One region of the Nonomuraea sp. B19D2 genome, then DNA from elsewhere that is predicted to be linked to it. Evidence: predicted binding sites of a transcription regulator. Region 1 holds the regulator's gene; each other region holds the start of a gene.
The links. Region 1 encodes HrcA, which represses chaperone genes, less so after heat shock. Its sites were predicted from a motif close to TTGGCACTCTCNNNNNGAGAGTGCCAA; they were not measured.
Positions count from the first base shown of each region.

Region 2: a site for HrcA is predicted at 3,482-3,508, ahead of groES (co-chaperone GroES). Genes of this name have one in related genera too.
Region 3: a site for HrcA is predicted at 2,295-2,321, ahead of groL (chaperonin GroEL). Genes of this name have one in related genera too.

Region 1 covers NZ_JBEFAK010000057.1:6,917-11,762, reverse strand. Annotated here, with positions in the region: gene ABN273_RS51510 (DUF3097 domain-containing protein) at 1-253, opposite strand, end outside; gene ABN273_RS51505 (hypothetical protein) at 271-708, opposite strand; gene hrcA (heat-inducible transcriptional repressor HrcA) at 1,170-2,183, shown strand; gene dnaJ (molecular chaperone DnaJ) at 2,195-3,334, shown strand; gene ABN273_RS51490 (16S rRNA (uracil(1498)-N(3))-methyltransferase) at 3,336-4,061, shown strand; gene ABN273_RS51485 (hypothetical protein) at 4,069-4,719, opposite strand; gene ABN273_RS51480 (SigE family RNA polymerase sigma factor) at 4,716-4,846, opposite strand, start outside.
Region 2 covers NZ_JBEFAK010000001.1:276,153-280,998, forward strand. Annotated here, with positions in the region: gene ABN273_RS01500 (apolipoprotein A1/A4/E domain-containing protein) at 96-1,985, opposite strand; gene ABN273_RS01505 (class I SAM-dependent methyltransferase) at 2,173-3,348, opposite strand; gene groES (co-chaperone GroES) at 3,598-3,909, shown strand; gene groL (chaperonin GroEL) at 3,982-4,846, shown strand, end outside.
Region 3 covers NZ_JBEFAK010000006.1:72,257-77,102, forward strand. Annotated here, with positions in the region: gene thrC (threonine synthase) at 7-1,239, shown strand; gene ABN273_RS13450 (MoaD/ThiS family protein) at 1,264-1,539, shown strand; gene ABN273_RS13455 (cold-shock protein) at 1,789-1,989, shown strand; gene groL (chaperonin GroEL) at 2,431-4,056, shown strand; gene ABN273_RS13465 (YbhB/YbcL family Raf kinase inhibitor-like protein) at 4,136-4,666, opposite strand; gene ABN273_RS13470 (HelD family protein) at 4,756-4,846, opposite strand, start outside.

The DNA of each region.
Region 1 (4,846 bases):
CGGGGGCCGCCGTCGGGCGTACCAGCGTCACGGGCTTACCCTCCAGCAGGAAAGCGGCGGGCGCGAGCGGGAACAGCCGGCGCCTGCCGAACCGGTCTTCGAGCGTCACGGCCTCCTTGTCGCAGGCCACCACCGCGCCGCAGAAGCCGCTGTCGGCGTCCTCCACGACGAGGTCCAGCTCGGCGGGCACTTTGGGGATCTTGCCCTTCCCCGGTCGCCGCCAATTTCCCGCCAGCACATCGCCCTCGTACACACGGGGACCGTAGCAAATCACCCGCTGACCGCAAGGCGCTTACGCGCGCCACTACGGCGTACCAGGACGACGACGGTGCCGATGACGGCCACGAGCAGCCCCGCGCCCGGGATCAGGAGGAGCGCGGCCACCCCGCCGGCGATGCCGCCCGTGGCCGAGGCCAGCTCACGGCCCACGCCGAAACGCACGTCTGCCTGCTCCTCGGTGGCGCAGATCAGCTGGTAGTCGCCCTTGGCCGGGGCGTTGATCACGAGGAGCTGCTCCCAGGTGACGGCTCCGGACGTGACCTTCTGCGTGCCCCTGGTCTTGGCGAGCTTGGCCTGGCCGGAGATCTGGCACTCGTAGTGGACGGCCGTGTCGCTGGAGAGGTAGATCGCGGGCTTGTTCGCCGGGTCGATCGGCAGCGTCACGCTCTCGCCGGATGCGAACGTCCTGGTCGGGGCGATGTCGTTCACGCTACTCACGATGCCCGTGGCGAACAGGACGACGCCGGCGATCGCGCACACGACGAAGATCCCCCAGGAGAGCCCGATCCACCACAGGCGCGGCTTTATGGCTTTCGAGTCGATTCGAGGGGGAAATTGGGGTTGTTGGCCGTATTGTCCGTACTGAGGAGGTGGGCCGAATTGGGCAGGCGGGCCGTACTGCGGTGGCGCCCCGTGCTGAGGCGGAGGCCCGTACTGCGGCGGAGGCTGCCCATAACCCGGCTGCGACCCGGGCTGGGGGCCGTACGGCGGAGGCGGGGAATTGTCGCTCATGTCGGCAAGTGTGGTACTTGCCCCTTGAAAGAAGCTAGGAGCCAGCTTGCGACCTGGTGTTATCGCACCTTGTGGGCGAGAGCCGTACACTTGGCACTCAGGAACACAGAGTGCTAGATGGTTGTGCTCCTCAGATGTCAGAGGCAGGAGGTGAGCACGTGCTCGACGATCGGAAGCTGGCGGTGCTACGCGCCATTGTCGAAGACTACGTGTCCACCAACGAACCGGTGGGCTCCAAGGCGCTCGCCGAGCGCCACAACCTGAAGGTCTCCCCGGCGACGGTCAGGAACGACATGGCCGCGCTGGAGGAGGAGGGTTACATCACCCAGCCGCACACCAGCGCGGGCCGCGTGCCGACGGACAAGGGCTACCGGCTGTTCGTTGACCGGCTCTCCCAGGTCAAGCCCCTGTCGGCGGCCGAGCGCAGGGCCATTGAGACGTTCCTCGCGGGCGCGGTCGATCTCGACGACGTGGTCACCCGCACGGTCCGGCTGCTCGCGCAGCTGACCAGGCAGGTGGCGGTCGTGCAATACCCGACGCTGACGCGTTCCACGGTCCGGCACGTCGAGCTGGTGCCGCTGAACGACCGGCGGGTCATGCTCGTGCTGATCACCAACACCGGCCGCGTCGAGCAGCGCGTGATCGAGCTGCCCGAAGTGGTGGAGGAAACCCGCATCGCCCATCTGCGCGCGGTGCTCAACGCCTGCCTCGACGGCTGCGGCCTGAGCACCGTGCCCGAGCTGGTCGCCGACCTGCCCGAGCGGCTGCCCGTCGAAGACCGGCCCGCGGTGGCCACGATCCTGTCGGTGCTGCTTGAGACGCTGGTCGAGCGGCACGACGAGAAGATCGTGTTCGCCGGCGCGGCCAACCTGGCGGGCGCCGACTTCACGACCGGCCTGCGTGACGTGCTCGAGGCCCTGGAGGAGCAGGTCGTTCTCATGCGGCTGCTGGGCGAGACTTCCACAGACACACCGTCCGCGCTCACCGTGCGCATCGGCTCCGAAAACCCCTACCTGCGAGGGACATCCATTGTCGCGACCGGATACGGTTCTGGCGACAAGCAACTGGCCCGGCTCGGCGTGCTGGGACCGACGAGGATGGACTACCCGGTTACGATGGGCGCCGTGCGCGCGGTGGCACGCTACGTCAGCCAGATCCTGGCTGCATCATAAGAGGTCGATAAGTGGCAAACAGCGACTACTACGCCACCCTCGGGGTGCGCCGTGACGCCAGTCAGGACGAGATCAAGAAGGCGTACCGCCGCCTGGCCCGCGAGCTGCATCCCGACGTGAATCCCGATCCTGAGACCCAGGAGCGGTTCAAGGAGATCACGCAGGCCTACGAAGTGCTGTCCGACCCCAACAAGCGCCAGATGTACGACCTGGGTGGCGACCCCTTCGGCGGCGCGGGAGCAGGGGCGGCCGCCGGCGGCTTCGGCGCGGGCTTCCCGTTCAGCGACATCATGGACGCCTTCTTCGGCACCGCGGCCGGCGCCAGGGGGCCGCGCTCGCGTGCCCGCAGGGGGCGCAACGCCACCATCCGGGTCGAGCTGGACCTGCGCGAGACGGCGTTCGGCACCACGCGCGAGCTGGTCGTGGACACGGCCGTGCTCTGCGAGGTCTGCCACGGTGCGGGCGCGGCGTCCGGCACGCATCCCGACACCTGCGACATGTGCAGCGGGCGCGGCGAGATCTCCCAGGTCACCCGCTCGTTCCTGGGTCAGGTCATGACCTCGCGGCCGTGCCCGCAGTGTGGCGGGTTCGGCACCATCATCCGCCACCCCTGCCAGGAGTGCTCCGGCGACGGCCGGGTGCGCACCCGCCGTACGATCAAGGTCCGCATCCCCGCGGGCGTCGAGGACGGCACCCACATCCAGCTCGCCGGCGAGGGCGAGATCGGCCCCGGCGGCGGCCCGCCCGGAGACCTGTTCCTGGAGATCGTCGAGCGGGCTCACGAGATCTTCGAGCGGCGTGGTGACGACCTCCACTGCACCGTGCAGATCCCGATGACGGCCGCCGCGCTCGGCACCATCCTGACCGTGGAGACGCTCGACGGCGCGGAGGAGATCGACGTCCGCCCCGGCACGCAGTCGGGCCAGGTCATCACCATGTTCGGGCGGGGCGTGCAGCGGCTCAACGAGTCCGGCCGCGGCGACCTGCTGATCCACGTCAACGTCGAGACCCCGACCCGGCTCGACCTCGCGCAGGAGGAGCTCCTGCGCGAGCTGGCCAAGCAGCGGGGCGAGGAGCGGCCGCCGGGCAAGTTCGCCCCCGGCCAGCAGGGCTTCTTCTCCCGGCTGCGCGACGCCTTCAACGGCAGGTGACGTGACCGTCCCGGTGTTCCTGTCCCAGGAGCTGGACGGGCCCGAGCTGACGCTCTCCGGCCCCGAGGGGCGGCACGCGGCCTCCGTACGGCGCCTGCGGGCCGGCGAGCGGGTCGATCTGACCGACGGCGCCGGCTCGGTCGCCGAGTGCGTCGTGCGCGCGGCGCTGAAGGACTCACTCAGGCTCGACGTGCTGCGCCGCTACGAGGTCGAGCCGCCCGAGCCGCGGCTGGTCGTCGTCCAGGGGCTGCCCAAGGGCGACAGGGGCGAGCTCGCGGTCGAGATGATGACCGAGGCGGGCGTCGACGTCATCGTGCCCTGGGCGGCCTCGCGCAGCATCACCCAGTGGAAGGGCGACAAGGTCGCCAAGGGGCTGCACCGCTGGCGCTCCACCGCGCGCGAGGCGGGCAAGCAGGCCCGCAGGTTCCACCTGCCTGAAGTGACCGAGCCCGCCACCACCGCGCAGGTCGAGAAGCTGCTGGCGGGCGCGGCGCTGGGCCTGGTGCTGCACGAGGAGGCGGCTGAGCCGCTGTCCGGCGTGGCGCTGCCCGCGTCGGGCGACATCGTGGTGGTCGTGGGGCCCGAGGGGGGCGTCTCGGAGCAGGAGCTGGCCGGGTTCCGGGCGGCGAAGGCGGTGCCGGTGCTGCTGGGGCCCACGGTGCTGCGTACGTCCACGGCGGGGGTGGCGGCGGCCTCGGTGCTGCTCGCGCGTACCGGACGCTGGTAGAGCCCGTTCAGGGCGTCGTGTGGGAGGCGTCCACCAACGGGCTGGTCACGTTGGTGGGGGCGTCGGTGACGTCATCGGGCGGGCACTCGTCGACCGGGCATGACGTGGGCTGCAGCGTCTCCTCCACCGACGGCGACGGCGGTGGCGGCGTCGGCGAGGCTGTGGGGCAATCGGACGGCGGGTCGGCCTGCTCGCTCTGCGGCGTCGGGCACGCGGTCGGAGTCGGAGTCGGGGTCGGAGTCGGGGTCGGCGACGGCCTGCTGGTCGACTCGGCCCTCTTCGTGGGCTGGGGCGACGGGCTCTTGGAGACCTCGGGCACCACGACGGGGTGCTGGTCGTGCGGCGGCTCGCTGGGCGGCGGCTCCTGGGAACGGGTGGTGGAGGAGTTGGACGGGAGTCTGGAGGTCTGGTTCTCGACAGGTTGCGAGTTGATGATCTGCGTGCGCAGCTGCGGAACGGCCATCACGATCGTTCCCGCCACCAGGACGGCGCTGGCGGCGGCCGCGCCCGCTCGCCACCAGAACAGATTACGGACGCCGCGCCGCTCGATACGGGCGCGGATGATCTCCAGTCCGTCCGGCGAGGGCACGACCGCGTCCGCCTCCGCGCGGAGCGTACGGCGCAGGATATCGCCGTACTCGTCGGGGGGCTGGGTCATGACATTTTCTCCAGAACGGATCGCAGTGCGGCCATGCCACGTGCGGTGTGGCTCTTGACCGCGCCCTTGCTGATGCCCATCGCGTGGGCGATCTCAGCTTCGGACAGATCACCGTAGTACCGCAGAA
Region 2 (4,846 bases), on a different contig from region 1:
AGCCGCTCGGGCCACCGCCCGGATGCCGCCCCATGTCCCAGCAGCACCCGGGCTCGGCCCGCATCAGCAACCGCCGCTACCGCTCATTCAAGCCCTCAGTCCTTGGACCGGCTCGGGCGCAGGAGGGCCTCGGCCAGGGCCAGCATGGTCTCCTCCAGGGCGCCCAGGCGCTTGGTGAGGTCGTCGGCCGCGGGCTGCACGATGCCGGTGACCGTCTCGGCGAGCTGGTCGCGGTCGGGGCGGGTCGTGACGAGCTCCGTGAGGGCGTCGGTGGCGGCGGCGAGGCGTTCTGCCTGGTCTCCCGCGTGCGTCTGGAGCAGCTCGCCCTGGGTGGCCAGGGTGGCGGGGAGCTGTCCCACGCGCTCGCTGACGGCCTCGATGCGGTCGCCCACGGACTCCAGGTGGGCGCCGGCCTGCTCGGCGCGGGCGGACAGGCCGTTCATGTGCGTGTCGAGCCCGTTGAAGCGGGTGTCGATGCTGTCGAAGCGGCTGCTCAGGTGCTCCTCGGCCTCGATCAGGCGCTCGTCGATGGCGTCGATCTGGGTGTCGAGCTTGTTGAAGCGGCCCTCGTTGCGGGTGGCCGTGTCGTTGAGGCGCTGGTCGGTCGTCGCCATGCGCTCGTCGAGCGAGGCGAAGCGGGCGTCGATGCGTACGTCGAGCGCGTCGAACCTGTCGTCGTGGCGGCCCAGGTGGCCGTCCACCGTGCCCAGCCGCTTGTCGACCCCGCTGAGCTGGCTGTCCACGGACGTGAGCCGCTTGTCGACGCCGCCCATCATGCCGTCGATCCCGTCGAGCCTGGTGTCGATGTCGGCCAGGCACTCGTCGGCGGACTCCAGCCGGCTGTCGAACCCGGTGAGCCTGGAGTCGAGGCCCATGAGCTTGCCCTCCACCCGGTCGAGCCGGGAGTCCACGCCGCTGAGCCTGGCGCTCAGGCGCTGCTCGCTCTCGCCGAGCTGCACGGCAAGGTGCTGGTCGGCCTCGTCGAGCCTGGTGGTGAGCCGCAGCTCGACGTCGGACAGGAGGTGGGAGAGCTGGTCGTCGGACTCCTTGAGGCGGCTGGCGAGCCGCTCGTCCGCCTCGACGAGGCTGGTGGCCAGGCGCTGGTCGGTCTCGTCCATCCGGGTGGTGAGGCGCTGGTCGGTCTGGTCGAGCCGCGCGGTCAGCCGCTGGTCCGTTTCGCCGAGTCTCTTGCTCAGGCGCTGGTCCGTTTCGTCGAGCCGCGTGCTGAGGCGCTGGTCGGTCTCGTCGAGCCGCATGTTGAGGCGCTGGTCTGTCTCGTCGAGCCGCGTGCTGAGGCGCTGGTCGCTCTCGTCCAGGCGGGTGGCGAGATGCTGGTCCTGCTCGTCCAGCCGGGCCGTCAGCTGCTCCGACAGGTCGCCGACCACGACCTCGACCCGGTCCGTACGGGTGGTCAGCTCGGCCATCGACTTGTCGAGCCGGGTGAAGCGGCTGGCGGCGGCCTCCATGCTGGAGTTGAGAGTGGCCAGCTTGGCGGCGAAGTCGGACATTCCCTTCGTGATGCCATCGGTGGTGTCGAGCACCGATTGCAGGCGGTTGAGGGCTTCCTCCACGCTGTCGCCCACCGTGCCCAGGTCGGCCCACAGGCTCGGCAGCTCGCTCACCGGGGCGACGCGGGCGTCCACGTGGCCCACCCTCTCCCCGACGGCGTCCACGTGGTCGCGCACCGCCTCCACGTGCTGGGCCAGCCCTTCGGCCCACATCGGCGGCTTGGAGGTGATGTCGTCGAGCCGCCCGCTGACCGCATGCAGCGTGCCGCTGAGGCCGCCGAGCTCGCGCTCGCGCACCTCACGCAGGAGCCACTCCATGCCTTCGAGTCGCTGGCGGATCTCGTCCAGCACTGCCCCCTGAGTGCGCTGCTCGTACACATGATCCTGCGCGGCACGCGCGAGCAGATCCCGCATCCTCTCGGAGATGCCGGATTGGCCTCCTGCCTGGAGAAGGGTGGTGTGGTTGGAATGGTCCACCGAAAGCTCCTTTGGCTCGCCGACGGTCTGCCGCGCAGCGGTGGGGATAGGTCCGATTTGCAGATGAAAGAGCGAGAACGCGGTTAGCCGCATCAGGGGGAGAACTCCCGCCCGCCCACCTTAGTCCTTCGATCAACGTCCGGAAGCCGCGAATTCAAAGATCGTTATTAACGAACGAATGCCCGGTTTATGCAGGTAGGCCGGTGTTGCAGATGATGACCGATGGCTTATCAAGGATCCTGGTAAGGATGATTACCGCGGATTCTTCGCCATTCAGCCGTAGGTCGGACCTGAGGCGCTCGATGTCGACGGCGGAGCCGCGCTTCTTGATGGTGACATTGCCGATTTTCCGCTCACGGAGCAACGCGCGAAGCTTTTTCAGCGAGAACGGGAGGGCGTCGGATATTTCGTATCTCCTCGCCCAGGGGGTGTCGATCGCATCGTCACCGGTGATGTAGGCGATCAACGGGTCGAGCAGGCGTCCGCCCACGATTTCGCACACCTCGCCCACGAGGTGCGCCCGGATGGCCGCGCCGTCCGGCTCGTAGACGTACCTGCCGATCGGGCCGACCGGGGCCTCGGCTCCCGTGGCGGTCAACGTGTGCCCGCCGGGCAGCAGGGTGGCGCGCCGCGTCGCCCCCTGGAGGCCGGTCCAGAGCGCGGCCTCCTTGACCTCGCCCTTGTACGAGACCCACTCGGCCTCGGCGCCGCCAGGGATGAACTCGTACGGGATGCCGGGGGCGACCTTGACGCACGCGCGGGCGGCCCTCGAGACCAGGTCGAGCACCACCGGCCAGGGCGGGGAGTAGGCCATGGGGTCGAACGTCCTGCCCCTGCTCGTCCGCCTGGCCGGGTCGGCGAACAGCACGTCGTAGTCCTCCGGCCTGACCTCGGCCGCGTCCGCCACGGACACCGTCACCCTGTCGCCCAGCCCGAGCGCCTCGGCGTTGGCCCTGGCCACGGCGGCGGTCAGCGGGTCGGTGTCCACGGCGGTCACGGTGCAGCCGGCGCGGGCCAGCGCGAGGAAGTCACCGCCGATGCCGCAGCAGGCGTCCACCACGCGGGGCGGACTCGGCTGTGATCCGGTCAGCCGGCGGGCGCGGTGCTCGGCGACCTCCACCCGGGTGGACTGCTCCAGCCCGTGCGGTGTGAAGTACATCCGCTCCGCGTCCGCGCCGAACTTGGCCCTGGCGCGCTCCCTCAGCCCGGCCTGGGTCAGCGCGGCGGAGGTGAGTGCGGCGTCGTACGTCCTGCGAAGCTTTGTGGCGGCCGCGACCGGATCGGCGCCCGCCAGCGCCCCGGCCTCCGACAGGGCTCGCTGGCCGCGCGGGGTCAGCAGCTCGTTGAAGGCGTCGAGGTCCACATCACCCGACGTTAGCGCCACGCCCGAGTAGGTCGGGCCGAGGACGTACTGTGGAGTGGGCAGCCGGGGGTCTGATCGCTCTCAGCAGACGCGTTCGTGTTGACTGTCAAGCCCCTCTTGCATATGTTTCCTGTTGGCACTCTCCCCTTGAGAGTGCCAACGTGCGACGAGGCAGGTCTGACACCCGCGACGGCAGGCCCAGCTGGTCGCCTCTTCTAGATCATTCAAATCTGAAGGGGAGGTCCGATCGTGACGACCGCCACTAAGGTTCCCGTTAAGCCGCTCGGCGACCGCATCGTGGTCCAGCCGCTTGAGGCTGAGCAGACGACCGCTTCCGGCCTGGTCATCCCAGACACCGCCAAGGAGAAGCCGCAGGAGGGCAGGGTCCTCGCGGTGGGCCCGGGCAACTGGGACGAGGACGGCGACAAGCGGATTCCGCTCGACGTCTCTGAGGGCGACATCGTCCTCTACAGCAAGTACGGCGGCACCGAGGTCAAGTACGGCGGCGAGGAGTACCTCGTGCTCTCCGCCCGCGACGTTCTCGCGATCATCGAGAAGTAAGCCGGATGTGTCGGGCCCCGGGCGCTCTTGAGGGCGGCCGGGGCTTTCGACGCTAGGAGAGGACTTTCAGCAATGGCGAAGATCCTGGAGTTCGACGAGGACGCCCGCCGCGCGCTCGAGCGCGGTGTGAACGCCCTCGCGGACGCCGTGAAGGTAACCCTCGGCCCGCGTGGCCGCAACGTCGTCATCGACAAGAAGTTCGGTGCGCCGACGATCACGAACGACGGTGTGACCATCGCTCGTGAGATCGAGCTGGAGGAGCGCTACGAAAACCTCGGCGCCCAGCTCGCCAAGGAAGTTGCCACCAAGACCAACGACATCGCGGGTGACGGCACCACCACCGCGACCGTCCTGGCCCAGGCCATGGTCCGCGAGGGCCTGCGCAACGTGGCCGCCGGCGCCTCGCCGCTGTCGCTCAAGCGCGGCATCGACAAGGCCGCCAGGGAGATCAGCGACAAGCTGCTCGCCAGCGCCCGCCCGGTCGAGGACAAGAAGGAGATCGCAAACGTCGCCACGATCTCCGCTCAGGACGCGCAGATCGGCGACCTGATCGCCGAGGCGTTCGACAAGGTGGGCAAGGACGGTGTGCTCACCGTCGAAGAGTCCAACGCCATGGGCATGGAGCTCGAGTTCACCGAGGGCATGCAGTTCGACAAGGGCTACGTCTCTCAGTACATGGTGACCGACCCCGAGCGGATGGAGTCCGTCCTCGAGGACGCCTACATCCTGCTCACCCAGGGCAAGATCTCCTCCATCGCGGACTTCCTGCCGCTGCTGGAGAAGATCGCCCAGACGAAGAAGCCGCTCCTCGTGGTCGCCGAGGACGTCGAGGGCGAGGCCCTGGCCGTCCTGGTCACCAACAAGATCCGCGGCACCTTCACCTCCGTGGCCGTCAAGGCCCCGGGCTTCGGCGACCGCCGCAAGGCGATGCTGCAGG
Region 3 (4,846 bases), on a different contig from region 1:
CGCTTCATGTCGCTCGACTTTGGTCCTGCAGTCGCTCTCTCCTGCCGCGAATGCGGTACGCGCTACCCCCTCGGTCCCAGCTTCGCGTGTCTGGAGTGTTTCGGGCCGCTCGAGGCGGCCTATTCCTTCGGCGCCGTGACCCGTGCGGACATCGAGTCGGGTCCCGCCAACATCTGGCGTTACCGATCCTTGCTCCCGGTTCCTGCGGACGTCGCCAGTAAACCCAACATGAACCCGGGGTGGACCAAACTGGTCAAGGCCGGAAACCTCGGGCGCAAGCTCGGTCTCAAGTCCCTGTACGTGAAGGACGACTCCGGCAACCCCACGCATTCATTCAAGGACCGCGTGGTCGCCATCGCCGTCGAGGCGGCGCGTAACTTCGGCTTCCGCACGCTTTCCTGCTCCTCCACCGGCAATCTCGCGGGCGCGGTCACCGCCGCGGCGGCGCGGGCCGGGCTCGAGGCGTGCGTGTTCATCCCGGCTGATCTCGAAGCGGCGAAGATCGCCATGGCCCGGGTGTTCGGCGGCAAGCTGATCGGCATCGACGGCACGTATGACGAGGTCAACCGGTTCTGCTCCGAGCTGATTGGCGACCCGCTCGGCGACAAGTGGGGATTCGTCAACGTCAACCTGCGGCCGTACTACGCCGAGGGCTCCAAGACGCTCGCGTACGAGATCGCCGAGCAGCTCGGCTGGCGGCTGCCCCAGCAGATCGTCATCCCCATCGCCTCGGGCTCGCAGCTCACCAAGATTGACAAGGGCTTCCGCGAGCTGGTGCAGCTGGGCCTGGTCGAGGACACGCCGTACAAGATCTTCGGGGCGCAGGCGGCCGGGTGCTCGCCGGTCTCCACCGCGTACAAGGCGGGGCACGACGTCGTGCAGCCGGTCAAGCCCAACACCATCGCCAAGTCGCTGGCCATCGGCAACCCGGCCGACGGGCCTTACGTGCTGGACATCGCCCGGCGCACCGGAGGGGCCGTCGAGGACGTCAGCGACGCCGAGATCGTGGCCGCGATCAAGCTGCTGGCCTCGACCGAGGGCGTCTTCGCCGAGACCGCGGGCGGGGTGACCGTGGGCGTGCTGAAGAAGCTGGCCGAGAGCGGTCGGCTCGATCCCGAGGCCGAGACCGTGGTGCTCAACACCGGCGACGGACTCAAGACACTCGACGCGATCAGCGACGATGCCAAGCCCACGGCCGTGATCCGGCCCTCCCTCGACGCGTTCCGCGCGGCTGTCTGACAACCAGGAAAGGCGAGTTTAACCATGAGCGTTACTGTGCGGATTCCCACCATTCTGCGTACGTACACCGGGGGCAACGCGGAAGTCAGTGGCGAAGGCGCGACTCTTCGTGACGTCCTCGCCAAGCTTGACTCCGACTACCCCGGGATCGGTGCGAGAATTCTGGATGAATCGGGCAAGATTCGTCGTTTCGTCAACGTTTACGTTGGGGAAGAGGACGTCCGTTTCGCCGACGGGCTCGACACTCCAGCACCTGAGGGCACTCAGATCTCTATCATCCCGGCAGTCGCCGGCGGCTGAGTGCCATAGATCACAGTCTCGGATGAAGGCGCCCCCTAGTGGGCGCCTTCTGCTTTTCCAGGCCAAATGAACCTTTCAACGACCTTCCATCCGAAGAAATGCGCTGTTTGTGGATTGACTCTGTTGCCAAACCCCGTGCCACAGGTATGGTCGAGGGCGATCGTCTGGCTGATTTTCCGTTAAGTCAGGCGATTACGGGTCTCGCGGAGGAATGGGCGAGATCTGTGGGCCCAGTAAGAGGAGTCGGAAGTGGCGCAGGGCACCGTCAAGTGGTTCAACGCGGACAAGGGCTACGGCTTCATCGCGGTAGACGGTGGTAAGGATGTATTCGTCCATTACTCAGCGATACTGATGGACGGGTACAGAGCTCTCGAACAGGGGCAGCGCGTCGAGTTCGAGATCACGCAGGGCCAGAAGGGTCCCCAGGCAGAGGCCGTTCGCGCGGTCTGACGCGCCCCACTGGTATGCACCGGCAGGATCACGCGGCAGCGCAGTCCGGGCGAACCTGCCACCTCTCTTTCGTCGACTCGGGTGCGGCGAGCCGCATGGGGTTGGCTCGCCGCACTCCGCTGATGGCCTCCACTCCGTGGAGGCGGGCTCGGTCGCCATTGATGCCGTCGCCTTCCCCCGCTCTGGTCGCTGCGCTCCCGCCGCTCCTCCAGGCGCCGGCGGCTCCCTCGCAGGTGACCTGGGAGGAAACACCCGGCAGGAGGGTTCTCGCTTGCACTCGGCAGGGTAGAGTGCTAAACAGTTCGTTGGCACTCTGTACAGCAGAGTGCCAACGATTCGGATCGGGACGATGGGGTCTGCCGAAGGAGATGCTGACCCATGCCGTCGCGGGCGTCGGCTCGGTCCACGACAAGCCACCCTGCATCTGGGAGGTCTAGCCTTATGGCAGCCAAGATGATCGCGTTTGACGAGGACGCCCGGCGCGGTCTCGAGCGCGGTATGAACCAGCTCGCCGACGCCGTCAAGGTGACCTTGGGTCCCAAGGGCCGCAACGTCGTGCTGGAGAAGAAGTGGGGCGCTCCCACGATCACCAACGACGGTGTGTCCATCGCCAAGGAGATCGAGCTCGAGGACCCTTGGGAGAAGATCGGCGCCGAGCTGGTCAAGGAAGTCGCCAAGAAGACCGACGACGTCGCGGGCGACGGCACCACGACCGCCACCGTGCTCGCCCAGGCGCTGGTGCGTGAGGGTCTGCGCAACGTCGCCGCCGGCGCCAACCCGATGGGCCTGAAGAAGGGCATCGAGGCCGCCGTCGAGCGCGTCAGCGAGGAGCTCTCCAAGCTGGCCAAGGACGTGGAGACCAAGGAGCAGATCGCCTCCACCGCCTCCATCTCCGCCGCCGACCCCGAGATCGGCTCGCTCATCGCCGAGGCGATGGACAAGGTCGGCAAGGAAGGCGTCATCACCGTCGAGGAGAGCAACACCTTCGGCCTCGAGCTCGAGCTCACCGAGGGCATGCGCTTCGACAAGGGCATGACGTCGATGTACTTCGTCACCGACTCGGACCGCATGGAGGCCGTGCTCGAGGACCCGTACATCCTGATCGTCAACAGCAAGGTCTCGGCCAACAAGGACCTGCTGCCGCTGCTCGACAAGGTCGTCCAGTCGGGCAAGCCGCTGCTGATCATCGCCGAGGACATCGAGGGCGAGGCCCTGGCGACCCTGGTCGTCAACAAGATCCGCGGCCTGTTCCGCTCCGTGGCCGTCAAGGCCCCGGGCTTCGGCGACCGCCGCAAGGCGATGCTGAACGACATCGCCATCCTGACCGGTGGCCAGGTCATCGCCGAGGAGGTCGGTCTCAAGCTCGAGAACGCCACCCTCGACCTGCTGGGCCGCGCCCGTAAGGTCGTGGTGACCAAGGACGAGACCACGATCGTCGACGGCGCCGGTGACGCCGAGCAGATCGCCGGGCGGGTCAACGAGATCCGCGCCGAGATCGAGCGCACCGACTCCGACTACGACCGTGAGAAGCTGCAGGAGCGCCTGGCCAAGCTGGCCGGTGGCGTGGCGGTCATCAAGGCCGGCGCGGCGACCGAGGTCGAGCTGAAGGAGCGCAAGCACCGCATCGAGGACGCCGTGCGCAACGCGAAGGCGGCCGTCGAGGAGGGCATCGTGCCCGGCGGTGGCGTGGCGCTGCTGCAGGCCGGCGCCAAGGCGTTCGACAAGCTGGAGCTCAACGGTGACGAGGCCACGGGCGCGGCGATCGTGCGCAAGGCCCTGGAGGAGCCGCTGAAGCAGATCGCGGTCAACGCCGGTCTCGAGGGCGGCGTCGTGGTGGAGCGCGTTCGCAACCTCACCCCGGGTGAGGGCCTGAACGCCGCTTCGGGCGAGTACGTCAACATGTTCGAGGCGGGCATCCTCGACCCGGCCAAGGTGACGCGCTCGGCGCTGCAGAACGCCGCTTCCATCGCGGCGCTCTTCCTCACCACCGAGGCCGTCATCGCGGAGAAGCCCGAGAAGACCCCTGCCGCTCCGGCCATGCCGGGCGGCGGCGACATGGACTTCTAGGTCTCTTCTCGCCGTTCGAACGAAGGGCGGCCCGGGGTTTCCCGGGCCGCCCTTGTACGTTCCAGCACAGATCCGCCGGTCATACGCCGTAGACGGGGACGATGTGGCCGCGGGCCAGGGTGTTGGCGGTGATGTTGAAGCCCACCACCGCCGGGCTGGCGTCGCTGTCCACGCCCAGCTTGTCGACCCCCAGAGCGTGGACCGTGAAGACGTAGCGGTGCGGGGCGCCGGGAGGCGGGGCCGCGCCGCCGTACTCCTTCTTGCCGTAGTCGTTGCGGGCGTGGGCCGTCCCGGCGGGCAGGCCCTTGAACTCAGGGCCGGTGCCCGCGCCACCGGGCAGCTCGGTCACGGAGGCCGGGAGGTCGAACAGCACCCAGTGCCAGAAGCCGCTGCCCGTGGGGGCGTCGGGGTCGTAGCAGGTGACGGCGTAGCCGCGGGTCTCGGCAGGCGCGCCCGACCAGCGGAGGTGGGGCGACTGGTTCTGGCCCGTCATGCCCCAGTCGTTGAAGACGTGGAGGTCGCTCAGCCGCTCGCCGTCCCGGATGTCGTCGCTCTCGACCACGAGCGCGGGGACCGACGGCAGGTATTCGTGTGGAAGCGGTGCTGGCACGGCATCCTCCTAGGTTGAGAGCTGCTTGCCCAGCCATCCTAGAAGCGGCCGTGCCCGCCGCCGGTCAGGTGATCAGTGCGTCGCCGTGCCTAGACCGTCAGCTCGGCGGGCAAGGGCTTGTCGTGCAGGACCGTCAGTGACGTCACCGCTCGGGTCAGCACGACGTACAGCCTGGCCAGG